DNA from 2 places in the Paraburkholderia caledonica genome. Region 2 is predicted to be linked to the other one. Evidence: riboswitches for the same ligand, from Rfam matches in the RefSeq annotation. Region 2 holds a riboswitch; the other holds the start of a gene.
What was found. A riboswitch is a leader RNA that binds a small molecule or an ion and turns the genes downstream of it on or off. The one in region 2 is predicted to bind manganese.
Positions count from the first base shown of each region.

Region 1 (14,687 bases), on a different contig from region 2:
GGCATACGCCTTCGTCGCCGCATCGACCTGGCCGAGCCACAAATGTCGGTATGGTTGCGACCACGGCGCGGCAAGCCACTGGTCGACGGTCAGAAGAGATTGCGGTTTCGTTTGCGCATTCTTTTCCGCTGCGATCCACGCGTCGGCGACTTCGTCCTTGAAGCCCGCTTGCAGCAACGTGGCGCGCAATGCCGCCGTGTCGTCGAACACATGCTGCGCGAGCAACGCGCGGTCTCTGTTCTGCTGCTGCGCGGACGGCACGAACTGCGCGACCGATTGATAACCGCCCACCCCGTTCGGCGTGCCGCCAAGTGCGTCGAGTTTTGCACCCAGCGCTTCGGCACGCTCCAACACGAGCTCCGGCGTCTCACCGCGCACGACGAAAAACTGCGCGCTGTTGTCGATCCCCACCGCGTTGCGCACCTTGTCCTCTTGCGCGACGAGCGACGGGTCGCGCTGGATCAGCAGATGAACGTCGTCGTCGCTCGTGAGACGCAACCAGCCGGGAATCGCGACGATCAGCAACAGCGCGGCGACGATCCAGGCACGCTTGCCGCCGATCAATCGATGCCATGCGCTCAACAAACGCGCCGAGCGTTCGAAGAGTCGCCGGGGACTGCGCTTCGGCGCGTGCGGCAGCAACGCGGGCAACAGCCACATCACCGAGGCGAACGCCGTCACGATGCCCGCCATCGCAAAACATGCGATCTGCTTGAGCGCGGGAAACGGCACCCACGTGAGAATCGCGTAACCAAGCAGGCTCGTGGCAAGCGCTACGCTCAACGCGGGACGCACCGCACGTGCGCCCCGTCGCGCATCCCAATCGCGCCCGGCACCGAGATAGACGACAAAATACTGGATCGAATAGTCGACAGCTTCGCCGATCAGACTTGCGCCGAATACGAGCGTCAGCAGATGCAACTTGCCGAATACGAGCAGCGTCACCGCAAGCGCGCAGACGATGCCGAGCGCGGTCGAGACGAAGCCGAGCAGGAGCAGACGCGGCGAACGGAACACCCACATCATCAACAACGCGATGCCGATGAGCGACGCGACGCCGATCAGATGCACTTCGCGTTCCGATGCACTGCGCGCCGACTCGGCGTAGAACACGGCGCCGGTTCGTGCGACCGACACGTCAGGGAATGCCTGCTTCAACGCGCTTTCGCCTTGCGACAGCGCCGCGAGCACCGCGTGCTGCGTTTTGGTTTCATAAGCGGAGCCTGGCAAGGTGGCCACGATCAGTACGCTCGTCGCAGTGCCTTGATGCCCGTCTTGATGCGATACCAGCAACCCGTCTTCGAGTTCGAGATTCGATGTGGCGAGTGGCAGATTGCCGAGCCAGTGTTCGAGCCAGCCGAATGGATCGTCGGCGAGCGACGTGGTGAGTCCGCCCCGCACCGGGCTATAGATGCGTTGGGCGAGCGCGTCGCGCAACGCGGCGTCGGGCGCCTTACTGCCCGCGATTGCCGCGCGGTCAGCAGGCGTCAGCAAGCCGAAACGATATGGCAGATACAGCGCCGTAATCTGCGACAGATCGAATGGCGGCAACTCCGCCGTCACCGAAGCGAACGCCCCGCTTTTTTGCAGCGAAGCGCCAAGTTGCTTTGCCGCCGCTTTGGCGTGCGCATCGTCGTGACTGGTGACGAGAAAAACCGTGCGGTCGCCCAGAGCGCTCGCCAGCGTATCGACCGCTTTCTCGGCGACCGGATCTGCCTCAGTTGCCGGCAGCAGCGCAAGCAAATTCGTCTGCAACGGCGACGGTCCGGAAAAACGCCAGCCGCAATACAGCGCCGCGACGAGCGCGAGCAGCAGCCACGCGGCGCGCATGCCCCACGCGTTTTTCGCGGACCTGTGTTGCAGGAGGTCCATCAGGGCGCCCCGAGCAGACTGCGTTCGGCCGCGGCCGGTTCGCTCACCGCCTCGCTCTTGCTGAATTCGAGTTGCGTCGTATCGCCGTTGGCGAGCGCGATACGCAAACTCTGCAGGAAGTCTCCGCCGCTCATCTGCAAGCCTTTGATCGACTGCGCAAGCTGCGGCTGGTTCGGCGTCAGCTGCATGCGCCAGTGCGCGGCGCTGCCCTCGGCCTGCACGTCGAATTGGGAATACAGCGCGGACAGATCGCCGCCGAGCATTGCACGCATCATCTTCGAAACTTGCGCGACGCCGCGCGTGCCTTGCGCGCTGTGCGCCGTGACGCGCTGACCGTTGGCATTGATTTCGGCGACGCCTGCATCGGTGATGACATAAGTGGCTTTGTACGGCGTGTCGATATGCCAGATCACGCCGCGCTCACGCAGGAACAACAAGGATCCGGTACTGACGAGCGGCTGCTTCATCGCGGCCAGCGTCTGCGTTTGCGTGAATTGCGCGCGCACGCCTTTGGCTTGGGCGAGATGCGATGCGACCTGCGAGACCAACGCGGGATTGCCGTCTGTAGACGCGGCACACACCGGCCACGCCGGCATGCTCAACGCGCTGGCCACCGCAAACGAAAACGCACAGGCACGCAGTCCGTTCAACAATCGCACGCCGGAATTCGTTATCGCCATACGCGCTCCAGTTTCTCGAAGACCACCGGCGGCGACACGAACTGCAACTCTTGCGTGGCGGCATCGACCGCCACCTGGATCGTATAGCCCTTGGTGAGCCTCGTCCCCGATTCGCAATCGATAATTTCGTAGCCTATTTTCAGGCGGTTTTCGTGTTCGAGCAGTTGGGTGCGCACGTCGATCTTCTGACCGTACGTAGCCGGGCGAACGTACTTGAGATGCGCTTCGACGATCGGCCACAGATAACCGGACGCCTGCATCTCGCGATAGTCGTAATCGAATGCGCGCAGCAGCGCCGCACGGCCGATCTCGAAGTACTTCAGATAATGGCCGTGCCAGCACACATTCATCGCATCCACGTCGTGGAACGGCACTTCCACCATTGCACTTGCGCTCAGTACCTTGCGGGTCGCGCTTTCCGTCATGCTCATGCTTGCGGCCCTCCGCGATAATCCTGCAACAACCCGCATGCGGCGATGCGCGCGGTCAGCGCGCGCAAATCGTGTTCGAGCGCGCGGTCTTCATCGACGAAAGGCGATTGCGCGCCGACGTTTTCCATGAACGTTCGCAACGCCGCAGGCACCGGCGTCGCGCTGTCGATGCGCAAACGCAAACGCGCGGCCTGAACCGTTGCCAGCGTATGCGCGGCAGCAACCTGCTCGGTCAACTCCAGCACGCGCAAACAGTCGCGCGAGGCGATAGTGCCCATGCTGACCTTGTCCTGATTGTGCGCCTCGGTCGAGCGTGAGAACACGCTTGCGGGCATCGTGTTCTTGAGCGCTTCGCCAGTCCACGCGGACGACGAAATCTGCACGGCCTTGAAGCCGTGATTGATCGCGGCGCGCGCGGGCGCGGCGCCAGTCAGATTGCGCGGCAGGCCATTGTTGAAATTGACGTCGACGAGGAGCGCCAGTTGCCGGTCCATCAGATCGGCGAGATTGGCGACTGCGACCTTCAGCGAATCCATCGCGAATGCGATATGACCGCCGTAGAAGTTGCCGCCGTGCAGTACCCGCTCGTTGTCGGGATCGATCAGCGGGTTGTCGTTTGCGCTGTTCAATTCGTTTTCGATATCGCGACGCACCCAGCTCAACGCATCACGCGCAACGCCGATCACATGTGGCGCGCAGCGGATCGAATAGCGGTCCTGCAAACGGTGGCCGGGCGTATCGTCGCGGCCTTCCAGATCTTCGCGTATCCATGCGGCGGCCTGCGCCTGGCCGGCGTGCGGCTTCACTTCGAAGAGCGTGGCGTCGAAATGCGCGGCGCGGCCGTCGAGCGCGACGGTGCAAAGCGCGGTCAGGCGCGCAGTGAGCCGGGTCAGATGATCCGCGCGAGCGAACGCCAGACACGCGAGGCCGGTCATCACCGCTGTGCCGTTCATCAGTGCGAGGCCTTCTTTCGGCGCGAGCGTAAGCGGCGTTTGTCCGAGTTCGTTCCACACTTCACGCACGTCGCGCAGACGTCCTTCGAACATGACTTCCCGTTCGCCCGCGAGTGCTGCGGCGACATACGAGAGCGGCGTCAGATCGCCGCTCGCACCGACCGAACCTTCAGCGGGAATGCGCGGCAGCACGCGATGATTGACGAGGTCCGCGAGGCGTTCGAGCAATACCGGCCGCACGCCTGAGAAACCATAGGCGAGCGAGTTCAGACGCGCGGCGATGACGGCGAGCGTCTGTGCGTCGTCGAGATATTGGCCCATGCCGCAGCCGTGGTAACGCGTGAGTTGCAGCGGCAACGCTTCGACGAGCTCCATCGGCACGTCCACCACACAGGCGTCGCCGTAACCGGTGTTGACGCCGTAGACCGTCTCGCCCGCGGCAAGATGGCGGCGCAGAAAATCCGCGCCGCGTTGAATACGGGCGCGCCATGCCGGGTCTGCGTTCAACGCAACCGGCGCGCGATGCTGAGCAATCGCGACGACTTCTTCGATACTCAGCTTGCGCCCGCCGATCACGACGCGAGCCGCGTGGCTATCGCCGTTGGAAGCCGCATGCGCGCCGGCATCCGGCGCGTCGATCAGTTCATGTTCGGCCATTCGCGTCTCGCTTGGGGCGAGCCCAGAAATCGAAGAAGTTGAACCATTGATAAGGTGCCTTGCGACAGTAATGTTCGAGACGCACTGCATAACGCTGCGCCCAGGCCGCGAGATGCTGCGTGCGTTCGCGGCGCGGCAATTCGATGCGCTCGGCGAACGGCTCGAAATAAAGACGATAACCGTCGTGTTCTTTCAGACAGAAGAACAGGTAGACCGGACAGCCGAGTGCATGCGCGAGCACATATGGACCTTGCGCGAAAGGCGCAGTCACGCCGAGGAAACGCGCCTCGGTGGTGCGGCCGGCTTCATGCGCAGGCACACGGTCGCCGACGATCACCAGCAACTCGCCCGCGTCGACGCGCTCCTGCATCATCATCGCGGTTTCGGGCCCGAAGTCCGCGACTTCCAGCAGGTGCCGCGTGAACTCGCTATTCGCGGAGGCCAGCACGCTGTTAAAGCGGCGCGCATGTTCGGTATAGACGACTGCCGTGACTTTCGCATACGCGCCCTGTGCGGCGAGCGCACGGGTCATCTCCAGATTGCCGAGATGCGCGCCGATAACCAGCGCGCCCTTGCCGCTCGCAACCAATGCTTCGAACGCCGAAGGATCTTCGAACTGGACGTCCGCATTGTTGACGCGCCCGGACCACGCGGCGAGCTTGTCGAAGCCCGATTGGGCGAATGCGAGCATGTGACGATACGCGGAGAGCCAGCCTGGGCGAGGCGTATCGCCACGCGGTTCGGCCTCGTGCAGACGCCTGAAGTAGTTCGCCGACGCCTCGCGCGCGGCACGTCCCGTCAAAAGGAAATATGCAACGATCGGATGCAGCCACAGCCCGGTGAAGCGGCGGCCGAACAGCTTGCAGCTGAGCGCGAGCAATGACATGCCCAGATGACTGCCACGTTCGGCAATACGCCACCAGTCCTGAGCCTCGGCGCCGCCGCTTTGTTTGCTTCGTGCACCGGCTGGCGCGGCACGCCGTGGCATGAACTTGTGCGCGAGCAGCATCGGCAGACGCGCCAGCATGCCGCACACGAGCCGCGTGTGGCTGCGGCTGATGCGCACGTTGTCCCACAGCACGTCGAAATGCGAAACGCCGTCGCTCGCGTAGGTGACGCGCGTGGGAATCGAGCGGAATGCGGCGCGACGCCAGTAAAGGCGCACGAGAATTTCGATGTCGAAGTCCATGCGCGTGGGCAACTGCACGCTGTCGATCAGATCGCAAGCCAGCGCAAGCGGATACAGGCGAAAGCCGCACATGGAATCGCGAATGGTCAGCGAAAGCGTTTCGATCCACACCCAGACATGCGTCAGATAACGGCCGTAGAGACGCGCTTTCGGCACGCTCTCGTCGTAAACGGGACGGCCGAGAATCACCGCACCCGGTTCGGCGCGCGCCGCTTCGATGAAACGCGGCACGTCGGTGGCGTCGTGCTGGCCGTCGGCGTCGATCTGCAACGCGTGCGTGTAGTGGGCGTCGCGCGCGGCGCGCAACCCCGCCATCACCGCCGCGCCTTTGCCGCCGTTGACGGGCAGGCGCAGTAACGTGAGCTGCGCCGCGTACTCGCTCGCGAGTTCTGCGAGCACCTGCTGGGTGGCCTCGTCGCTGCCGTCGTCGACGACAAAAATCGGCAAGCCGTGCACCGCGAGATGCGCGACGGTCGCACCAATTGCGTCTTTGTGGTTGTAGATCGGGATCACGATGCAGGGAGCGAAGTTCATCATGCGTCCGCCCGATAAACGATCACGCCCGACGCGCATTCGCGCTCGTTCGCCCGGTACGCGAACTGCACGCGCTGACGTGCGGGATCGTGCGCGAGCGTGAGCTTGAGCACCGCGCCCGGCCCAACCGGCGCCATGAACTTCAATCGATCGATCGACGTGAAACCGCGCACGCAAGGCAGTTGCTCCGCGGCCAGACGCATCGCCCAATCGATCTGTACAACGCCCGGCAGAATCGGCAAGCCCGGAAAGTGGCCGGCGAAATGCGTGAGCGTGGCGGGCACGCGCAACTCGTAATGCAGTGTCTCCCCAGTGTCCCCACCGCGCGCTTCGGCCAGCACTTCGACGCCTTCGGCACGCGGCTCGAACGTCGCTGCGACCGCCGAGACCGGCAGCTTGCCACGTGCGTCGAACGGCAACGCGAGACGAAAGCGCCAGTGACGCGGCAACACGACGACATCGAAATAATCGGCGAGATGTCGGCGCAGGGTTTTCGCGAGCAGCACGCGGCCTTCGTCGCGCAATGCTTTATTACCCGCTTCGGTCAACGCGACGACAGCGCCGACGCGCTCACGCACGCCACCCTCGAGCGGCACGATTGCCGCTTGTGTGACATACGGATGCAGCGCGAGTCGCGCTTCCAGTTCCGGCAGCGACACGCGCTTGCCATCGAGCTTCATCACGCGATCGAGGCGGCCTTGCAAACGGAAGCGGCCTTGCTCGTCGAATGCGATCCGGTCGTCGGTGCGATGCCAGCCGTCGTGGTCCAGATGCGGCGAGCGCACGCTGAGCGCACCGTCTTCGTCGCGGCGCACTTCGATGCCGGTCACCGGTTGCCAAGCATCCGTCTGATCCTGGCGGCGCCACGCAATGCCACCGGTCTCAGTGCTGCCATAGATTTCGAGCGGCGCGGCGCCGTAGGCCGCCGCATATTCGTGCGCGGCTTCGAGCGCGAGCGGACCGCCCGACGAGAAAAAAGCGCACGGTGCGGGCGTCAATCCGGCGAAGCCAGGCAGCGCAGGCCAGCGCGATAACTGCGCGGGCGTCGACACGATCACCGCCGCGCCGCACTGCGCGAGTTGCGCTTGCAGATGCAGCGGTTCGATGCTGATCTCACGGTCGAATGCGCGGCCGGCGGCGAGCGGCCACATCACGCGAAACAGCAGACCGTAGATGTGATGATGCGGCACGCTCGCAAGCATCGTCGCGTTGCCAACTAACGTGCCCCACTGCTTTTCGAGCGTATGCACCTCGGCGTTGAACTGCGCGAGCGTTTTGCGAATCGGCTTTGGCCGGCCGCTGCTGCCCGACGTATAGAGCGTGAGCGGTGCTTGCGGGTTGATATGTGTGCCCAGAGCTTGAGCGGCGTCGGCGGCGGCTTGCACATGCGGCGCCAGCGTGGCGTCGGTGAGCACGACGTCGTACGCATCGGCGAGGTCGGCGAGATAGCCGGGCGTCGCGTTCGCCGGAATCACCGGCTCCTTGCCGCATGCGAACAGCGCAAATAAGGCGCAGGCGAAATCGAATGGATCGTCGATACACAATGCGTAGCGTTGCGCGGCCTGCGATTGCACGGCCGCCCGGAGCGTCGCAACGCGCGCGCGAAACGCGGCGCGATCGAGCAGCAAACCGCGATCGCGGCATACGGGCGTAGCGGCAGCCGCTGTACTCAACGGAGTCGACAACAGGTCGTGCAACGCGATCATGCCGCCTCCGAACGTGCTGCGCGCGGCAGCACCACGAGGTAGCGCCATATGACCTCGGCGATCAGCAAAACACCGATCAGCACGTAAGCAATCGCGCCGTTATAGAGCGACCAGCTCGCGCGGCTCCAGTAGAGCGCGGTATAAGCGGAGAAAGCACCGTTCAGCAGAAAAAACACACACCACACCTGAGTAACGCGCCGCGTATGGCGCACTGCGCCCGGTGGCAGATCGGGGTTGCCGAGGCGCGCGAACTTTTCGATCATCGACGGCCCGTGCACGAGCGTCGCGCCGAACGCGATCAGCAGTCCGAGATTGACGAGCGATGGATACAGGCGCAACAACAGCTCGCTGTTGGTCCACACGATTGCCGCCGACGCGCAGCTCAGCAAGCCGACCACCGTCCAGTCGATTGCGGAAAGGCGGCGCAGCGATGTCGCGACCGGGCCGCTGCCGGCCCAGCGCTGCAACCACAGGATCGCGAACAGCATGCAGCCGACATAACGCGGCGTGTCCCAACGCCACGCGCACAGGATCAACGCCGGATAGGCGAGCTTCACCAGCACTTGCACGACTGCCTTGACCCAATGACGCCCGCCGGTGGACGAGGCGCCGGAAGCAGGCGCTTCAGTCGCAGCCGCCGGCGTTCCCGAGCGCACTGCCGGCATCAGCCTTGGGCCGCCAGCAGGGATTCGACAGCACCGATCACGTCGCCGACCGTGCGCACCGACTTGAACTCTTCGGGCTTGATTCGGCGGCCGGTCATTTCCTGCAGCTTGATCGCGAGATCGACAGCGTCGATGCTATCCAGATCGAGGTCTTCGAACAGATGGGCGTCGGGCGTCACGCGCTCGGGCTCGATTGCGAAGTTCTCTTTGAAGATGGCGCGGATGCGTTCAAGAATCTCTGCCTCGGACACGTTTATTCCCCTTTTCTGTTGGTTTCGTTCGCAGCGTGCGCCGCTTCGCGCTGACTCTCGACCAGCGCGGCCAGCGTGCTGATCGAGCGGAAGTGTTCGCGCGTGCGTTCGTCGTTTGCCGCAATGGTCAATTGGTATTGTTTGCGCAGCACGATGCCGATTTCGAGCGCGTCGATCGAATCGAGACCGATGCCGTCGGTATCGAACAACGGCGCGTCGTCGTCGATATCGGCGGGACTCAGGTCTTCCAGATCGAGTGCTTCGATGAGGAGCTGCTTAATTTCCAGTTTTAAAGAATCCATAATCGAACAGGTGCTGAGTAATGTGTGCTTCGACGGCACTCGTCACGCTGCGCGCAGCGAGAGCCGGTGTGGTGTCGTCTGCCTTGAGCTGGTCCACGCCCAATGGTTCCAGCACGTTCACGCGCATGCGGAACGCTCGCGCGGGCACGTGGTACCAGCGCATCTGCTTCGTGAACGCGGGCGGATCGCAATCCATCAGCACAGGCACGATCGGCGCGCCGACCTTCAACGCCATATGCGCGAAACCGCGCGAAAACGCATGCAACCGGTTCGGCGCGGGGCTGCGCGTGCCTTCCGGAAATATGATCATCGTATAGCCCGCGGCCAGCTGCCTCGCGCCGGCCTCGACCAGTTCCGCGGGATCGACATTGCTGACGTATTCCGCCGAGCGCACGATGCCCCAGAAACACGGATTGCTCCAGTGCGCGTTTTTCACGACGCAGCATGCATGCGGCGTGAGCGAGAGCAGCACCATCACGTCCAGATACGTGGGGTGATTCGCTACCACGATGGACGGTGTGCGTGCACGCAACGCATCCACGCCCGACACTTCGAGTTCCATCACGCCGATGCGCTGCAGGACGGCGACAAGCGCCCGGAAGAACCAGTGGATCACGCCCGTCACCGCAAACTGTCGCGACGCGCGATGCGGCCACAGCCACGCGAGCGGAAACACGAGCACAGAAAATAGCACGCCGCAAATGCCGAACACGACGAACGCCATGCCGGTGGCAAAGAGTCGCCAGGCGTAATCAAGCCGCGCAGTCATGCCATCCCCAATGCCAGAGAGCGCCGGCGCCCTGCCAGGCCGCCGGCCTGCCGGTTTCGAGACAGTGCAGCAGCGCCTGGCTTTGCGTGGCGAAGCGCGTTTCCGCTTCGGCGGTATCGGGCGGCTGCGCCGCGCCAGTTGCACCTGTTGCCGCGCTGTGGCCCGGCGCTACGCTTGTTTCAGCCGTCGGGCCGGGGTCGCGCTGGCCGACTGCGCGCGCGGCATCCGGGGCGACAACTGAGGATCGCGCGCACACGAGATGGCCCAACGCGCCTTCGCTGCTCAGCAGAATAGCGATCGCGCCGCCCTGGACTTCGTCTTCGATGGTGCCGTATGCGGGATCTGCGGGCTCGTCCGCGTAGACGAGCAATACCGGCGACGCAGGTTGCGTCGCGAATTGGGCAAAGGCCTCGAGGAGCGCATAGCCGAGCGTTTCGGGCCCGGCGGAGATCGCGCTCGCCGCCGAGCGGTCGCCGCGCGCAATGCCGAACACGCCCGTCATGGCGTTGAGCACCGAGAGGCTGAAGGCGGTCGGCGAGACGGGCTCGCCGGAACTGATCGCGCGGAGGATGTCGGTAGTGCGGCGCAATTCTCCGTGCCGCGAGGCGAACACGACGCGGGCCTCGTCGGCGCCGACACAATCGTGCGCAACCTTCAGCGCGACTCTGGACAGAGTGCTGAGACGCCGCCGCACGATCGGCTCGATAAAGCCGATGTCGGGTGCGGCAGAAGCGGCGGCAGGCCAGCTAGACCAGCGAGCGACCGGAATGGTCCAGTGCGGATCGGGCATATCGGTGTTCGCGCGTAGAAGCAGGGAGAGGTTGAAGCGCCTGACGGAACACGCAGCCTTCATAGCGTATGCGCGCCGCGCGGACCGGCAACTCCAGCCGCGGGTCGATCAGTCTTTTTGTAGGTTCACCGAAATTAACGGCACATCGGCCAGATTATTTAGGTGCCTCTGACAATCGACCTTATAAATTGGCTCCGGCTCCCGCAGTGGCCGGAATCATACTGAAGATTTTCGTTTAAATCAGCCAAAAAAGACGTATCCATCTGTATCCGTGTCGCGATTGCCACGGTGCCGTTCAGGCGATATTAGATTTCGCGGACGTTTCAAGAGACGCTTGGGAATCTACCTATGGCGGTGTGTTTTCCAGTCGGATTGCAGTGTTGCGCGACGCGGCTTACGTTGAAAGTCGCTTGAAACTTTCAATAAACTTTCTGCGAAGGCTGTTGCACTTCAATACATTCATTTTGCCGGCCGATGCAAGGGCCGGCGCTGCGGCCGTCATGCCTCGCCTGCTATAATCCGCCCCTCATTGGGGAGTAGCCGCCCCGCAGCGCGTTCGTCCGGCAAGCAGGCCGGGCTCGTGGGACGCGAACTCGCGGGGGCGCCTGTCAACAGACTTGGCCGTCACGGCCATGGCAGCCGCAGCCTCAGGCCTGGCGAGACCGATGACCCACACCCCGCCGCAATTGGGCCCGGCGTGTCGTGGGTCGTCGCTCGTTCAATCTCGGCCCGGGAATTCAAAACAACGTGATCCACGCTTTTCTCATTTCGACCGGAGCGGTCGCGCTCGCCGAAATCGGCGACAAGACGCAATTGCTGTCGCTCGTGCTTGCCGCGCGTTATCGGAAGCCAGTGCCAATTATTCTGGGCGTGCTGGCGGCGACACTCGTCAATCACGCGGGCGCGGGCGCACTTGGCGCGTGGCTCGGCTCGCTGCTCACGCCGACCGTGATGCGCTGGGCGCTGGCTATTTCGTTCATCGGCATGGGTTTGTGGATTCTCGTGCCCGACAAGCTAGCCGATGACGAGGCCAACACGAACCGCACCCACCTCGGCGTCTTCGGCGCAACTGTCGTGGCATTTTTCCTGGCGGAGATGGGCGACAAGACGCAGATCGCGACGGTGGCGCTGGCCGCGCGGTTTCACGATTTCTTCGGCGTGGTGGCCGGCACCACGCTCGGCATGATGATCGCCAACGTGCCGGCGATCCTGCTCGGCGACCGTTTCGCTCACCGTCTGCCGACCGGCGTCGTGCATGGCATCGCCGCCGTGCTGTTCGTCGTTCTCGGGACAATGGCGTTGTTCGGCGCAGGAATCTGAAGCGAACCGCGCGATCCGGGCGCCAGCCGGATTGCGCGCCGCCCCGCTCACCGCTCCGTCACCGCTCCCTCACCGCTCCGTCACTGCGCGGCTTTCGCGCCGGACGCGGGCGCGGGCGCCATTGCCGATGCCGGGGCAGCGGCGGGCACAGGCGTTTCGTTCGGAGCGCCTGCGCCGGTGCCTAGCGGAATCTTGACCGTACGCACAACGCCATTGCCGAGCGGGAAGTCTGCGAGCGCGCTGCGAGCAAGATACGGCATGGCCCTCACCAGTGACGACTCGCCGCCCGAATTGCGCGCGGTCACGTTGTAGACCTCCTTGCCGGTCGCGCGCTCCGTGATCCGAACACCGAGCAGATGCGTGAAGATCGGATAGCTCTGGTTCACGTATCCGGCGGGAAACGGTCCCCATGGCCCCCACGGATCGTACGGACGCCCCCACCCCCAGTAAGGCGCCGGCCACGGGTTGTAATAGACCGGCTCGGCCACTGTCACCACGTCCGAGCGAATTCCATACGAGAGTCCGACCAGATAGCGCGCCTGCGCGCCGTCCACCTGGCGAAACGCGTGCGTGGCCAGTTCATTGGCGACGATGCGCTCATACGTGGTCAGTTCGAGATTGTTCCGCTGATCGGGTTCGCGCATGAACGCGTAAGTGCGCGTCGCGTCGCCGCCGCTCCAGTCGGAGAACGCGGTGACTTGCGTCGTCACATAAGTCGTGCAGCCGGACAGCAGCACGGTCAGCGCCGCCAGCAGCAGCATGGCGCGGCGCGTCCATCGATTCGTTTTCATGGTCTACCTCGTGAAGCGTTTGGGTCGGCTCGGGTTCGTATTGTACGTAGACCGTAGGCCAGGCCTCACGTTCCGGGCCCCGCCGCGTGGGCCTATGTTTGTCTGGACGGCCGCTCGCGCGCCGGCCTTGCGGCGCGTTGGGAACGGTCGAAAGTTCGCTCCGCACGATTCGCCGAGGCTTTGTACAATGGCTCGACAAGCCCGGCTCACACGCCTTCGTGCGCCGGCCGCTCGAGTCCCATCACTACAGAACGCCATGGCCGATACCGCAACGCCCAATGTGATCCGCCGCGCCGATTATGCGCCGCCCGCTTTCCTGATCGACACCGTCGCACTCGAATTCGACCTGCTGCCGGAACGCACGGTCGTGAAGAACACAATGCGCGTGCGCCGCAATCCGGACGCGTCGCGCGCCGCGCATCTCGAGCTAATGGGCGAACAGCTTGAATTCGTCAGCGCTACGCTCGACGGCCAGCCGTTCGCCAACGCGCATGCGCACGAACACGGGCTGGTCCTCGACAACGTGCCGGAGAAGTTCGAGCTCACGCTCACGAGCATCTGCAATCCGGCCGCAAACACCACGCTCTCCGGCCTGTATGTTTCGAGTGGGAATTTCTTCACGCAGTGCGAGGCCGAAGGCTTTCGCCGCATCACGTACTTCCTCGACCGGCCGGACGTCATGGCCACTTACACGGTGACGCTGCGAGCCAGCAAGGCCGATTACCCCGTGCTGCTGTCCAACGGCAATCTGCTCGAAGAAGGCGATCTGCCGGACGGCCGCCATTTCGCGCGCTGGGAAGATCCGTTCAGAAAGCCGAGCTATCTGTTCGCACTTGTCGCCGGCAAGCTCGTTGCGCTGGAAGAGCGCGTCAAAACGGGTTCGGGCAAGGAGAAGCTGCTGCAGGTATGGGTCGAGCCGCACGATCTCGACAAGACGCGTCACGCAATGGATTCGCTGATTCACTCGATCCGCTGGGACGAGGAGCGCTTCGGGCTCGAACTGGATCTGGACCGCTTCATGATTGTCGCCGTGAGCGACTTCAACATGGGCGCGATGGAGAACAAGGGGCTCAACATCTTCAACACGAAGTATGTGCTGGCGAACCCCGAAACGGCGACCGACAGCGACTTCGCGAATATCGAGGCGGTGGTCGGCCACGAGTATTTTCACAACTGGACCGGCAATCGCGTGACGTGCCGCGACTGGTTCCAGTTGAGCCTCAAGGAAGGCCTGACAGTATTTCGCGATCAGGAATTCTCGGCCGACATGGCCGCCGGCGAGGCCGACGGCAGTGACGAAGCCGCGCGCGCCACCAAGCGCATCGAAGACGTGCGTGTGCTGCGCCAGATGCAGTTCGCCGAAGACGCCGGACCGATGGCCCACCCGGTGCGTCCCGAAAGCTACGTCGAGATCAATAACTTCTACACGATGACGGTCTACGAGAAAGGCTCCGAAGTCGTGCGGATGTATCAGACGCTGTTCGGCCGCGAAGGGTTTCGCAAAGGCATGGACCTGTATTTCAAGCGGCACGACGGCCAGGCCGTGACTTGCGACGACTTCCGTCACGCGCTCGCCGACGCGAACGGCCGCGACCTCGCGCAGTTCGAGCGCTGGTACAGCCAGGCGGGCACGCCGCGGGTGACGGTGCGCACGCGTTACGACGCGGCGCAGCAGCGCTACAGCGTAACGCTCACGCAAGGTTATGGCGACGCGGCACCGGCCGCACGCGAAACGCAAAAAGGCCCGCTGCTGATTCCGTTTGCGATCGGCCTGATC
Region 1 covers NZ_KB911040.1:81,107-95,793, forward strand. The annotation lists gene H281_RS0120455 (MMPL family transporter) at 1-1,872, opposite strand, end outside; gene H281_RS0120460 (LolA family protein) at 1,872-2,552, opposite strand; gene H281_RS0120465 (acyl-CoA thioesterase) at 2,543-2,983, opposite strand; gene H281_RS0120470 (HAL/PAL/TAL family ammonia-lyase) at 2,980-4,593, opposite strand; gene H281_RS0120475 (glycosyltransferase family 2 protein) at 4,580-6,316, opposite strand; gene H281_RS0120480 (AMP-binding protein) at 6,316-8,022, opposite strand; gene H281_RS0120485 (COG4648 family protein) at 8,019-8,687, opposite strand; gene H281_RS0120490 (acyl carrier protein) at 8,687-8,938, opposite strand; gene H281_RS0120495 (phosphopantetheine-binding protein) at 8,941-9,240, opposite strand; gene H281_RS0120500 (lysophospholipid acyltransferase family protein) at 9,215-10,009, opposite strand; gene H281_RS0120505 (beta-ketoacyl synthase chain length factor) at 9,993-10,799, opposite strand; yybP-ykoY riboswitch at 11,319-11,535, shown strand; gene H281_RS0120510 (TMEM165/GDT1 family protein) at 11,547-12,119, shown strand; gene H281_RS0120515 (DUF4136 domain-containing protein) at 12,200-12,910, opposite strand; gene pepN (aminopeptidase N) at 13,167-14,687, shown strand, end outside.
Region 1: linked by a shared signal. The riboswitch ahead of H281_RS0120510 (TMEM165/GDT1 family protein) and the one ahead of H281_RS0112520 (sodium:calcium antiporter) in region 2 are both predicted to bind manganese.

Region 2 (14,687 bases):
ACGCACTTCGGGCCGGAACCGGTCGAAATGCGATTCATAGTGCGTGAGGCGTCCCAACTCGCCGCTTGCGAGCAGATCGCGAACGGTCATGAAATCGCCGTCCCAGCGACGGTTGTGGAACGGCACGAACAGCTTGCCCCGCGCGAGTGCAATGTTGGCGAGCGTGCGAGCGTCGGCGGCGCTCAGCGTAACCGGCTTGTCGACTACCACATGCTTGCCTGCTTCGAGCGTACGGCGCGCGAGATCGAAGTGCGTGTCGTTCGGCGTGGCGATAACCACGCAGTCGATCTCCGGGAGCGCGAGCAACGCGTCGAGATCGGCCACCACTTTCGCGTGCGGATAGTCGGCGAGCGCGGTCTCGGGTCTGCCGGTCGCGATGGCGGCGACGCTGGCGCGGCCGCAGTGCTCGATCACCGGCGCATGAAACGTCGCGCCTGCGAATCCGTAACCCATCAATCCAATTTTCAGCGATGCGGACATGCGTGTCTTCCTGCAAAAACGGCGCGCCGCTTTGCCACCGCGGCGGCGGCGCGCAACGCCGTCATTGTGGCATGGCCGGGACCGGGATTGCGCCGGCAGGCCAGGTGCCGAAGCTCTGCCATTTTCCCCAAAGCGGTGGCCGCCGGTTGATCCGCGGGATTCGTCGAGCGAATCTATCCGCCGATTTCATCCGTGTTAACATCGCTCCTCTCGCGCCAACCGAGGCGCGCCGGGCGAGCCTCGCAACGCGTGGCATGCATTCCCTGAGCGCGCGCCGCGCGGCATGCGCCGGCTTCGCGACCGGCAATACTGCGCTGCGGCGCCTCAAGCGCCGCTATCAAACGGCGTGTTCGAGTGCTCCGTCTGAACAGCCGCTTTTCAACCCGCACTACCCCATCCACAGACGATGTCCGCAGGCCTGAATCCCGCTCAAAATGAAGCGGTCCGTTACCTTGACGGGCCGTGTCTCGTACTCGCCGGTGCAGGGAGCGGCAAGACGCGCGTGATCACGCAGAAAATCGCGCACCTGATCGAGGCAAAGGGCTTCGAGCCGCGCCACATCGCAGCGGTCACGTTCACGAATAAAGCCGCGGCGGAAATGCGCGAGCGCGTGGGAAAACTGCTCGAAGGCAAGACGCTGACCACGCCCGGCAAGGAAGGCCGCAAAGTGCCCGTCAATCAGTTGACGGTGTGCACGTTTCACTCGCTCGGCGTGCAGATTCTGCGGCAGGAAGCGGAACACGTCGGCCTCAAGCCGCAATTCTCGATCATGGATTCCGACGACTGCTTCGGCATGATCCAGGAGCAGGTTGGCTCGACGGACAAGGGCTTTATCCGCAAGATCCAGTCGATCATTTCGCTGTGGAAGAACGGGCTCATCATGCCCGAACAGGCGATCGCGATCGCCGCGAATGAAGACGAGCACCAGGCGGCGATCGTCTATCGCAACTATGTAGCGACGCTGCACGCGTACCAGGCGGTCGATTTCGACGATCTGATCCGCCTGCCGGCCGAACTCTTCGCGAGCAACGAGCAGGTGCGCGACCGCTGGCAAAACAAGCTGCGTTATCTGCTGATCGACGAGTATCAGGACACCAACGCCTGCCAGTATGAATTGCTCAAGCAACTGGCTGGCCCGCGCGCGGCATTCACGGCGGTGGGCGACGACGACCAGGCCATTTACGGCTGGCGCGGCGCGACGCTCGAGAACCTTGCACAGCTCGGCAAGGATTTCCCGAAGCTGCATGTGATCAAGCTCGAGCAGAACTATCGTTCGACCGTGCGCATTCTCACGGCGGCCAACAACGTGATCGCGAACAACCCGAAGCTCTTCGAAAAGAAGCTGTGGTCCGAGCACGGCATGGGGGATTCGATCACCGTCACGCCGTGCAACGACGAAGAGCACGAAGCCGAGTCCGTAGTGTTTCGTCTGTCCGCGCACAAGTTCGAGCGCCGTGCGAATTTTCGCGACTACGCAATTCTCTATCGCGGCAACTTCCAGGCGCGCATTTTCGAACAGGTGCTGCGCCGCGAGCGGATTCCGTATGTGCTGTCCGGCGGCCAGTCATTCTTCGATAAAGCCGAAATCAAGGACATTTGCGCGTATCTGCGGCTGATTGCGAACGCTAACGACGACCCCGCGTTCATCCGCGCGATCACCACGCCGCGTCGCGGTGTCGGTAACACGACGCTCGAAGCGCTCGGCTCGTTCGCGGGTCAAGCGAAGGTGTCGCTGTTCGAGGCGGTGTACATGGGCGGCATTGAAGCGCGACTGTCGCCGCGTCAGATCGAACCGATGCGCGTGTTCTGCGACTTCATGCAGCGCCTCACCGACCGCGCCGAAAAGGACGCGGCCGGCACGCTGCTCGACGAGTTGATGGACGCGATCCACTACGAAGCGTATCTATACGACGCATTCGACGAACGTCAGGCGCAATCCAAGTGGCAAAACGTCCTGGAGTTCATCGAATGGTTGAAGCGCAAGGGCACGAAGGCGGAGCCCCAAGGCTCGGATGAATCCGCTGGCTCGGGCAACCAGGAGGCAACCGGCTACGACACGGCGGACGGCTTTGGCGACACCGGCAAGAACCTGCTCGGCCTCATCCAGACGGTCGCGTTGATGTCGATGCTCGAAGGCCGCGAGGAAGACCCGGACGCGGTGCGGCTCTCAACCGTGCACGCGTCGAAAGGGCTCGAATATCCGCACGTGTTTCTGGTAGGCGTCGAAGAAGGAATCATGCCGCATAGAGGCGGCGCGGACGACGAGCCGATCGACGACGCGCGCATCGAGGAAGAGCGCCGTCTGATGTATGTCGCGATCACGCGCGCGCAACGCAGTCTGCATCTGAACTGGTGCAAAAAGCGCAAGCGCGCACGGGAGACGGTGGTTTGCGAGCCGTCGCGATTCATTCCCGAAATGCTGCTCGACGACGCGCCGCCGCCGACGCCCGAAGAGGCGCCGATGTCGCCGAAAGACCGGCTCGCGAGTCTCAAGGCGCTGCTGCAGAAGCCTTGAATGCCGTGGTTAGCGCGTGCGTGGCAAGACCCCGCTAACCTCAGGTGCTTCACCGGTTTTTGTGGAAAGGCGCGCTACAGTGGCGCGGCTGCTCGGTCGCATGGTCATGTACCTTCGCGTACCTTTGCGCACCTTCGAGCCTGCCAACTGGAGACCGCCGCATGACCTCGCCGACGCTCGCGCCATACATCCGCGCCCTCGAAGCCTACATCGACGCGAAAGACAACACGCGCGCGCAACGCATGCCGGATGCTTTCGCTTCCGACGCCGAGCTCACCATTTCTCTTGCGACGTCGACAATCACCTTCCCCGCGCGCACGGTCGGCTTGGACGCGATCACGAAGACGCTCGTCACCGATTTCGGCGCGACATACACGCGATGCCGCACGTATTACGTGTGCGACTCGCTGAAGGTGCGCGACGGTGTGATCGATGCGCTGCCGTGGCTCGTGGTGATGCGTGAACCGGCCGCCGGCGCATTGCGCGTGGGCCACGGCGTATATCGCTGGACTTTCGATGAGACGCCCGCTGTCAGCCGCTTTCATATTCACATCGCACGCATGGACGTCGTGCCCGATGCAGATGGCGCGTTGCTCGACGCGTTGCAGGAAGGCTTGAGTTATCCGTGGCTTCCGCCAGCGGAATTGCACGCGCGTTTCACCGAGCTTGCGCGCAGGACGCCGGCGCTCTCGTTTGTCGATGCCTTCGCTCGTCCCGTCGGCGAGCAATAAGGCGGCACGCGCGCAAGAGTCCGTCGAGTATAAAAAATCCCTGCCCGCGTGGTTGCGGTGCAGGGATTGAGTTGTCGGGCAAGCGGCGCGCAATTGTCTTGGCGCGCGACTAATGCGCGCTACTTCGTGTTACTTCCCGTCACTTCGCGGCACTGACCATGTAGTCGACGGCGGCCTTTACGTCGGCGTCCGAGGCGTTCGAGCCGCCTTTGGGCGGCATGGCGCCCTTGCCGTGCAGCGCATAGTTGTAGACGGTGTCCATCGGCTCTTTCAGGCGCGCCGCCCACGCTTCCTTGTCCCCGAACTTGGGCGCGTTGAGCACGCCGGCAGCATGACATGCCTGGCACACCTGCTGGTACAGGGCCTTGCCCGCTTGCGATGCATCCGCGCTTTGCGTGGCGCCCGATGCCGGAGCTGCAGCTTGCGGGACGCTCGCCATTGCCGCCACTGCGGCGGCGGCTTGTGCCGCGCCCGCGTCGGAAGCGCCGGCGGCAGCCGTTGCACCAGAAGCGCCCGCCGCGACAGAAGCGGCCGCTGCGCCCGATGCCGGTTGCGCCGGTTCAGCGAAGCTCGCGCCCGAATTGTTCGCCATGTAGGTCACCGCGCGGGCGATTTCGAAGTCGCTGTAATCGTCCGGGCTCGTGCCGCCGCGTGGCGGCATCGCGCCTTTACCGGCGAGCGCCGTATGCAGCAGCGTGTCGAAGCCTTGGGAGATGCGTGGTGCCCAGTCGGCAGTATTGGTGAACTTGGGTGCGCCTGCCGCGCCGGACGCGTGACAGGTCGAGCACACCGCCTTGTAGACTTCTTCGCCGGTCTTATAGACGCGCGGCGCGTTGGCGTCGCGAATGTCGACCTGAGCGATAGGCTTGATGCGGGCACTGACCTCGGCTTGGGAGAGACTGTCGGTGCCGGCGCCCGTGCGCGTCGAATTGTCGACGTAATAGGCCAGCAGAACGATGATGATGATCGGCACAGCAAACCCGGCGATGACCGCGGCGATGAGCTGTCCTGGGGTTTTGATCGGGGCTCCGTGTGGTGCTTCGCTCATGCTTGTCTCGTCTCCGTGGGTATGTGAGCGGTACAGCGCGACGGCAACTTCTTGTTCTTGATCGGCCACGGACGATTATAGACGCAAGCTTTCGGCGGCGGCGAGGGCCGCGGCGTGCTGTTCAGCAGGCGTTTACCCGCATCGCGCGAAGTCCTGCAAAGGTGCGCGAAACCACGGGAGACGGGCCCGAAGGCCGTCCGGTGGACGGTATGGCGGAAACCGGGTATCCTTTCGGTCTTGCTTTGGCGCCGCATCCGCTCAGTTTGCCGCGCTTTCGCGTTTCTTGTGTCAAAGCGCCCGTAGCTCAATGGATAGAGTACTGCCCTCCGAAGGCAGGGGTTGCTGGTTCGATCCCAGCCGGGCGCGCCAATAACATTGGCTCGGAATCAAGGGTTTAGGCAAACAACGCCTAAGCCCTTTTTTATTTCCAGCGCCCTCAATGTCGCGCCATTCGGCGCCTCATCCCCAGGCTTGTCCGCTGCGCTCACTCCCGCTAGAATCCCCCGGTCACTGGGGAGTAGCCTTCCTTCACGCATCGCATGAAGGAGAGCGCGTCAACATACTTGACCTGACGGGTCATGGCGCGTTCGACCGGGTCGGTTTGGCGAGACCATTGGCGCACTGCTTCGTTCTGGTCGGACGGGTGGCGGTGCGTCATTGGTTCGTCTAACGTCCGACCGCGGAGCCGCTGTGAAATCACGTTGTCCCCTACCCAATTTCCTCCTGCGCCATGCGCCGCGCCGCGCGCTTCCCGTCGACGGGAGCCGTGCATGACCGGTCTTATCATCGAACTGGCTGTCATGCTGGTCGTCATTCTGGTGGCGGCCGAGCTTTTCACCAACGCGCTCGAACATCTCGGCGAGCGCCTCAAAATCTCGGAAGGCGTCACCGGCTCGCTGTTTGCGGCGGTAGGCACTGCGTTGCCGGAGACCTTGGTGCCGCTAATCGCAATCATCGGCGGCACGGCTGATCATGCCGTCAATGAGGAAATCGGTGTCGGCGCGATCCTCGGCGCGCCGCTGATGCTTTCCACGCTGTCCACCTTCCTCATGACGCTCGCGGTCCTGCGTTCGCGCGGCATCGGCGGACGCGTCGCACCCGAACGCTCGGGCTTCACGCGCGACCTCAACTATTTTCTTTTTGCGTTCCTGCTGGCGGCGGCGGCCATGTATGTGCCGCACGAGCAAAGAATCGTCCGCGCGCTGTTCAGCATTGCACTCGTGGGCGTCTACGTCGCCTATGTGGTGGCGACTTTCCGCGCGTCGAACAGTCTCGTGGATGCCGGTCACGGCACGGAGGCGCCGGGCAAGATGATGCTCGCGCGCCTCGGCGTGTCGACCAACCTGGCGACGATCGCCGTCCAGCTCGTGCTCGCCGTCGCCTTGCTGGTGTGGGGCGCCGAAGGTTTCATCCACGGCGTTCGGGGCGTGTCCGAAGCGTTCGGCGTCTCGCCGCTGCTGCTCTCTCTGCTGATCATCCCGATCGCCACCGAACTGCCGGAGAAGGTGAACAGCATCCTGTGGATTCGCCGCGGCAAGGACACGCTGGCGTTCGGCAACATCACCGGTGCAATGGTGTTTCAGGGCACGTTGCTACCGGCGATCGGCATTCTTCTGACGCCGTGGACGCCGCGAATCGAGGTTGTCACGGGCATCGTCATCACGCTAGCCGCGGCGGCGTGGCTGCGCGTCAACGCGCGCGAGCGCGGCGCGCCGGTGTGGGCGCTGCTCGTGTGCGGTGCGCTTTATGTGGCTTATCTGGCGATTACGCTGAGCCGCTAGGCGTTGCGCAGGCGCATGTCTCACGTAGCCCGGCAAATTCCCATGGCGCTGCAGGCGTTTCGGGCACCTCGCCGGGTGTTTTGCACAATGCGGTACGGTCCGCACGGTCTGCGCCGCAGCGTGCGACCAGGAGGGCCACTACAGCTGTCGGCTGTCTCACACAGCCCGGGCGGGCCGCTGCGCGCAGCCCGCCAAGCCCACGCAGCCTTGAACTCACGCAACCCTCGGCGCGCCCGCGCCGAGCCGCCGAGCACCCCCCGCCCAACCCTCCTGCCCCCCGCCTCACGCGTCCCGCAATGCATCGATTTAAAGGCTTTTCCAGTGCTAACTCTTGGAATCGCGAACGAGGGTGCAACGGCATAATTTCGACCATGTTCCATTGGCCTCGGTGCCCATCTGTCAGGTGTTGAGCGGCTCGCCGCATCAACCGCCATACGGGCCGAGACGCCGGCATTCATGTTCGGGTGATTCAAAATCGTGACTCTGAGACTTTTCGTGTACGGCGCCGGCGGCTTCGGCAAAGAAGTGATGGACGTCGCGCGCCGCCAGAACGCGGTGAGCCGGCGCTGGGACCAGATCTGCTTCGTCGACGACATCCGCGAAGAGCGCACGTTCTACGGCACCCAGGTATTGCGCTTCAACGACGCGGAAGTCGCCGGACATCTCGACCAGGCCAAGTTCGTGATCGCCGTGGGCGAGCCGGCAGGCCGCGAAAAGCTCGGCAATAAGCTGCGCGAAGCCGGCGCCCGCCTGGGCCAGGTGATCGACGTCAGCTCGCTCGTCGCCGGCACCGTATCGCTCGGCGAAGGCCTCGTGGTCACGCCGCTGTGCTCCATTTCCAGCGACGCGCAACTTGGCCGCAATGTTTGCGTGAACACCATGTCGATCGTCGGCCATGACGTACAGGTCGGTGAAAACACCGTCGTCTCGTCGATGGTCAACATCGGCGGCGCGTGCGTGATCGGCGCGAACAGCTACCTCGGCATGGGCGCGTTGATCAAGGAGGGCGTGCGCATTGGCTCGAATTCAATCGTCGGCATGGGATCGGTCGTGTACTCCGACATTCCCGACGACGTGATCGCCCTGGGCAACCCCGCGCGCGTTGCCCGTCCTAATACCGACCGCAAGGTCTTCAAGTGAGATTGGCAATAAATGACGAACAGAGATAAATACGATCAGGTGTTCATGGACAGCTTCGCCGTTCCGCGCGACGCGCTGAACGAAGCTTTCGTCTATCAATGCGTGCCGGCGTGGGACTCGGTCGGCCACATGGGCATGATCGCGGCGCTCGAGGATACCTTCGGCATCATGATGGAGACCGACGACATCATCGAATTCGGCTCGTACACCATCGGCGTCGACAAGCTCAAGAAGTACGGCGTAGAGCTATGAACTCCGGGTTCGTTAGCCGGCAATATGCTGAACGCGCAGCGCTCATTACGGAGAGCGGTGTCACGCTCACGTATGCCGAACTGCATCAGGCCGTTGACCGGCTCGCGACCGCGTTGCCTGCAAGGCAACTGCTTTTTATCGTCGGCGGCAACGATCTCCCGACGGTGCTGTGCTATCTCGCGTCGCTCGCGAGCGGCACTGTGCCGCTCCTGTTGAGCAGCGGGCTCGATCAGGTGCAGTTGAATCGCCTGATCGACACCTACGATCCGGCGTACGTCTTCTCTTCGACCGGTGCGGAATACGGCACGCTGGTTCATCAGGAAGGCGCCTACGGTTTGTATCGCCGCGCCGATTCGGCACGCGTCGACCTTCACCCCGACCTCGCGTTGCTGATGACGACGTCGGGCTCCACCGGCTCGCCCAAGCTCGTGCGTCTGAGCGCCGCAAATTTGCGTGCGAATGCGGCGTCGATTGTCGAGTATCTGCACATCACGCACGAAGAGCGGGCGATCACGTCGTTGCCGTTCAACTACTCGTACGGTCTGTCGGTCATCAACAGCCATTTGCTGGCTGGCGCGTCGCTCGTCGTATCGGACCGCTCGCTGATGGACGCCGCGTTCTGGCGACAGATCAACGAGCACGGGGTTACGAGTTTCGCGGGCGTGCCCTATAGCTACGACATTTTGCTGAAGCTGCGTCTGGCGCGAATCAACATGCCGTCGGTACGAACATTGACGCAGGCGGGCGGTCGCATGGACCCGGCGAAGCTCCGCCAGGTCAGCGAAATCTGCCGCGCAAAGGGCATTCGCTTCTTTTCGATGTACGGTCAAACGGAAGCGACCGCGCGCATCGCTTATCTGAACCCCGAAGAAATCGAGCACAAGGCGGGCAGTATCGGCCGCGCGATTCCGGGTGGCCGCCTGTGGCTCGAGAGCGACGACGGACGCACGATCGCTGAGCCCGGCGAAGTGGGCGAACTCGTCTACGCGGGCGGTAATGTGTCGATGGGCTATGCGCAAAAGGCCGCCGATCTCGCGTTGGGCGATCTGAACGGCGGCACGCTGCGCACCGGCGATCTCGCGCGGATCGACGAAGACGGCTGTCTCTTCATCGAAGGGCGCCGTCATCGCTTCCTGAAAATACTGGGCTTGCGAATCTCGCTCGATGCGGTCGAGCAGATCGCCGCCGACAAAGGCTTCGCCTGCGCCGCAAAGGGTACCGACGAGCAACTGGTCATTCACGTAGTGGACAAGCCTGATTTCGTCGCAGACGAATTCAGGACCGCCATGGCGAAGTCGCTTGGACTTCATCCTTCAGTCGTCGCCGTGAGCCGCTTGCCGGAACTGCCGCGCCTACCCACAGGAAAGGTTGACTATCAATGTCTGACCCAATTGTCCTGAGCGACGTCCCGCAATGGCCGGTGTTCGCGCTTCCGAAGGCGGACAAAGAGCCTGCGCTGCTGGACGAACTGCAGCGCCTCACGCGGCTGCACTACGAAGGCTGTCCGCAATACCGCGCGATTGTCGACAAGCTCGGTGCGAAGCGCCAAGCGGCCACGTTGGAAGAACTTCCGTTTCTGCCCGTGCGGCTCTTCAAGCACGAGCAATTGCTTAGTGTGCCCAGAAGCGAAGTCATCAAGACGATGACATCGTCGGGCACGAGCGGCCAGAACGTGTCGCAGATCTTTCTCGACAAGCAGACGTCGGCGCTTCAGGTCAAAGTGCTGTCGCGCATCGTCGGCGACTTCATTGGGCCGAAGCGTCTGCCGATGCTCGTGATCGACTGCCGCGCGACGGTCGCCGACCGCTATCGTTTTTCCGCGCGCACTGCCGGCATTCTCGGCTTTTCGATCTTCGGGCGCGATGTCGAATATGCGTTGAACGACGACATGTCGCTCAATCTCGAAGCGACGCGGCGCTTCCTCGACAAGCACCGGGATCAGCCCGTGTTGTTGTTCGGCTTTACGTTCATCGTCTGGCAGCATCTCGTTGAGGCGCTCGAAGCCTGCGGCGAGACGCTGCCTCTCGAACGCGGCATTCTGATTCATGGCGGCGGCTGGAAGCAGCTTCAATCGAAGGCAGTCAGTGCCGATGAATTCAAGCGCCGCCTGCAAAACGTTGCCGGTGTTGCGCGTGTGCACAACTACTACGGTATGGTCGAGCAAACCGGTTCGATCTTCGTCGAATGCGAGCACGGGCATTTGCATGCGTCGTCGTGGTCGGACGTGATCATTCGCGATCCGCTCGATTTCAGCGCGCTGCCACCGGGCAAGCCGGGCTTGATCCAGTTGTTGTCGGTTATTCCGCACAGCTATCCGGGCCACTCGCTGCTAAGCGAGGATCAAGGAGAGATTGTCGGTGTCGACGATTGCGCATGCGGTCGCCACGGCACCTATTTCAAGGTGCACGGCCGGATTCAGAACGCCGAGACGAGAGGTTGCAGTGATACGTATTCCCGATGAGATTCAGGGCAAGACCACGATTCTGGTCGGCCGTCGGTACGAGATCTCGAATGCGCCCGCGCCGGTGTTCGACGCCGCACGCGTGGAGTTTCTCGCCGATCTGTCGCGCGCGTTGCTGGCCCGTGCCGAAACGCGGTCGCTGCCAGACGTCGTCAGCTTCGCTTATTGGTGCCGTCGTGCGAAACTGACGCAGCTTGCCACGAAGTTTGGTTCGCGCGACGAAGTTCGCATGGGCCTCGGCTTGTCGTTTCATGTGTGCCCGTCGAACGTGCCGGTGAACTTCGCCTTTTCGCTCGCGTTCGGCCTGCTGTCGGGCAACACCTGCGTGCTGCGTTTGCCGTCGCGAGCGTCCGCCACCGCAGAAGTTCTCGTCGAAGCAATCGGAGATTTGTTGAAGGACGAGCGGCACGCTGCGCTGTCCGATTGCATACTGCTGACTCGCTTTGAGCGCGACGATCTGCTGAACCGCTTCTGGCTCTCCGTCGCCGATGCGCGGCTCGTGTGGGGCGGCGACCAGACCGTCGAGCATATGCGTGCTCTGCCAAGCCGCCCGCGCTCGCGCGAGGTCGCGTTTTCCGACCGCTATTCGTTGTGTGTGATGGAACCGCAAGCCGTGTTGTCTCTCGACGACGAAGGTTTGCGCACGCTTTGCCATCAGATGTTCAACGACTTGTATCTGATGGATCAGGCCGCGTGTTCGTCCCCGCAACTCGTCGCATGGGTAGGATCGCAAGACGCCGTTGAAGCCGCGAAAGAGCGGCTTTGGCCCGCGCTCGTCAAACACGTTGCCCAGCGCTATACGCCGGAGCCCGTGCAGGTGATGGACAAATACGTGCAGGCTTGCCGCCACGCATTCGACAACGAGCAGGTCGTTGCGATCCGTCAGCATGGCAATCTGCTGTATCGCGTGGAGTTGTCGGCGGTCGCGGCGGATCAGGACGAATGCCGCGGTTACTTCGGCACCATTCACGAAGTCACGCTCGCGTCGCTCGACAAGCTCGCGCCGATCGTGAACGAACGCTATCAGACGCTCACCTACTTTGGCGTCGACAAGACGCAGTTGCAGGATCTCGTCGTCTCGCGGCGGCTGCGTGGCATCGACCGCGTCGTGCCGATCGGGCGCGCGCTGGATATGAATATCGTATGGGATGGCTACGACGTTGTCGCGAGCCTCTCGCGCGTCGTAGACATTCAATGACGCATTGGACACCCGAGGAACAGATGGACAAGTTCAGTCTCAATTGCATCGAGCTGCAGGAATACCCGCCGAATCGCTATCCCTTCCTAATGATCGACCACGTCGATGAAGTCATGCCCGGCAAATACGCGCGCGGCTATAAAAGCCTGACAATGAACGAGTGGTACTTCCCGGTTCATTTTCCCGGTGGCCCGAATATGCCCGGCGCGCTTCAGCTGGAAGCGCTCGCGCAGATGCTCGCCGTGGCGATCACCACGCTGCCCGGTCTCAAGGGCAAGGTGACGCACGCGTTGCAGCACACCGTACGTTATCGCAAGGAAGTTCTGCCCGGCAAAAAGTTTGAAATCGATACCGAAGTGTTGTCGTGGAACCGCGGCATCTGCAAGGGGCGCGGCGTGGCGAAGGTCGACGGCGAAATCGCCCGCGAAGCGGACATGCTCATCACGATTCCGGAAATCCTCGAACAATATCTGCCGAAGAAGAAATCGCCGGTATGAAAGAAGTTGCGGACATCGTGATCATCGGCTCCGGAGCGAGCGGCGCCGCCGCTGCCTGGAGTTTGAGCCGCGATCGCTCGTTGCGCATCGTGTGCCTCGAGCAGGGCTCCGTCACGAAGCCATCCGATTACCCGTCGACGTCCGTCGACTGGGAATTGAGCCGTTCGGGCGCGTATAGCTCGAATCCATCGGTGCGCCGCAGCGCGGCTGACTATCCGATCGACGATTCCGCATCTCCTATATCCATTGCCAACTTCAACGGCTTTGGCGGCAGCACCATTCTGTATTCGGCGCATTTTCCGCGCTTTCATCCGTCGGATTTTCGTACGCGCACACTCGACGGCGTCGGCGACGACTGGCCGCTCAGCTTCGAGGAACTGAAGCCGTTCTTCACCGAAAACGAGCGAATGATGGGCGTGGCCGGACTCGTCGGCGATCCCGCGAATCCGGACTACGAGTCGCTGCTGCCGCCCATACCGCTCGGCCCGATGGGTCGAACAATGGCCGCCGCATTCAATGAACTCGGCTGGCACTGGTGGCCGTCGTACAGCGCGATCAATACGCACCGGCACGGCAATCGCGGCGCGTGCGTGAATCTCGGTCCTTGCAATACCGGTTGCGCACAGGGCGCGAAAGCCAGCGTGGATGTCACGTATTGGCCGGTTGCGCGCCAGCAGGGTGTCGAAGTGAGGACACAATGCCGCGCCCGCGAAATCACGCTCGATGCGCGCGGACAAGCAGACGGTGTGCTTTATATGGACGCCGATGGCGTCGAGCATCGGCTGAACGCGCGTGTGGTCGTGGTGGCCTGCAGCGGCGTCGGCACGCCGCGCCTGTTGCTCAACTCCAGGTCGAGCGCATTTCCCGATGGGCTGCTGAACGATAACGGTCTGGTCGGCCGGAATCTGATGCTGCATCCGCTGGCTTACACCGAAGCCGTGTTCGACCACGACGTGCAATCGAGTATTGGACCGCACGGCTGCTGCATTCTGAGCCAGCAGTTCTACGAGAGCGCAGCGGAGCGCGACTTCGTGCGCGGCTACACGATGCAAGTGTTGCGCGGTGCGCCGCCGGTCGAGACCGCGGTGTCCGGCTATTTCATGCGGCAAGTGCCGCTCGGCGCCGAGCATCATGCGAAGTTCAACCGGCTCTTTAACCGGACCGCCGGTATCGCAATCATTACCGAAGATCTGCCAGAGCCGGAGAATCGCGTGGAACTCGATCCGGACCGTTGCGATTCGAGCGGCATGCCGGGCGTGAAAGTGTTTTACAAGCTGGGTGACAACACGAGCCGCATGCTCAAGCACGGCATTGAAATGAGCAAGCAGGTGTTCGCGGCAGCGGGTGCGAAAGTCATGTCTTCTTTTGCGCCGGTGAAGAATACCGGCTGGCATTTGATGGGCACCGCTCGAATGGGCGACGATCCGGCCACGTCGGTCGTGAACAAATTCGGCCAGGCGCATGCGGTGAAGAACCTGTTCATCGTCGACAGCAGTATCTTCGTAACGGCGGGTGCGGTGAATCCCGTAGCGACGGCCCAGGCGTTGACGCTGATGGCCTGCGATCATCTGCAGCGCAATCTACACACACTGGTGGCATGAACATGATCGAACTTGTTCTCGACACCATGCTTCCGGGCGACGCCGCGTTGGGCATGCCTCGCGCTTCCACGCTCGATTTCGAGGGCTACCAACTGCGTCATCGCGTGACAGATCAGGTAGACGCGTTTCTGAAAATGCTCGCGAACGTCGCGCACGAAAAGTTCGGTCAGCCGTTCGACGCGCTCGACGCAGGTCAGCGGCTCGCGGCGATCAACGGCTGCAAGCTCGTCGATGTACGTCTCTTTTCTGCCTTCGTGACTCATGTGATGCGCGCCTATTACACCGAGCGCCGCGTGCTCGCGCAGCTTTCGGCCGGCGCTGTGCCGCCGTTTCCCGCAGGCAATGAAATAGCCGCCGACGACTGGACGATTCTCGAACCCGTCTATCTGCGCGGTCAGATCTGGCGTAACGCCGAATGAACAGGCAAGAACCTTCGATGTTGCTAAAAGACAAGCTCGCGGTGATTACCGGCGCCAATCGGGGCATCGGCCGCGCGATTACCGAAACCTTCGCCGCGCAAGGCGCAAGCGTGATCGCTTGCCTGCGCGAAGTGAGCGACGAGAAACAGCAATGGCTTGCGTCGCTCGCCCAGCAGCATGGCGTGACGGCGCACGCAGTCAGCGTCGACCTCGCCGATGAAGCGTCGGTGAAAGCCGCCGTCCGCCAGATCGCGAGCCTCGCGCCTCGCATCGACGTACTGGTGAACAATGCCGGCGTGGCGAGCGGCGCGATCTTCCAGATGACGTCGATGACAGAATTGCGCCGTCTCTTCGAGATCAACTTCTTCAGCCAGATTCTGCTGACGCAAGGACTCGCGCGCTCGATGGCGCGACACAAGGCCGGCTCCATCATCAACATCGCATCCACGGCCGCGATGGTCGCCGATCCGGGCACGCTCGCCTATGGATCGAGCAAGGCTGCGTTCGCACGCGCCACGCAAAGCATGGCCACGGAACTCGGCGCGGCGGGCATTCGCGTGAATG
Region 2 covers NZ_KB911036.1:587,033-601,719, forward strand. The annotation lists gene H281_RS0112490 (oxidoreductase) at 1-480, opposite strand, end outside; gene H281_RS0112500 (UvrD-helicase domain-containing protein) at 887-2,995, shown strand; gene H281_RS0112505 (hypothetical protein) at 3,157-3,726, shown strand; gene H281_RS0112510 (c-type cytochrome) at 3,866-4,774, opposite strand; tRNA gene H281_RS0112515 (tRNA-Arg) at 5,068-5,143, shown strand; yybP-ykoY riboswitch at 5,275-5,455, shown strand; gene H281_RS0112520 (sodium:calcium antiporter) at 5,545-6,555, shown strand; gene H281_RS0112525 (acetyltransferase) at 7,033-7,695, shown strand; gene H281_RS0112530 (acyl carrier protein) at 7,708-7,947, shown strand; gene H281_RS0112535 (AMP-binding protein) at 7,944-9,347, shown strand; gene H281_RS0112540 (LuxE/PaaK family acyltransferase) at 9,326-10,408, shown strand; gene H281_RS0112545 (acyl-CoA reductase) at 10,389-11,606, shown strand; gene H281_RS0112550 (hotdog family protein) at 11,630-12,103, shown strand; gene H281_RS0112555 (GMC family oxidoreductase) at 12,100-13,704, shown strand; gene H281_RS0112560 (gluconate 2-dehydrogenase subunit 3 family protein) at 13,707-14,123, shown strand; gene H281_RS0112565 (SDR family NAD(P)-dependent oxidoreductase) at 14,120-14,687, shown strand, end outside.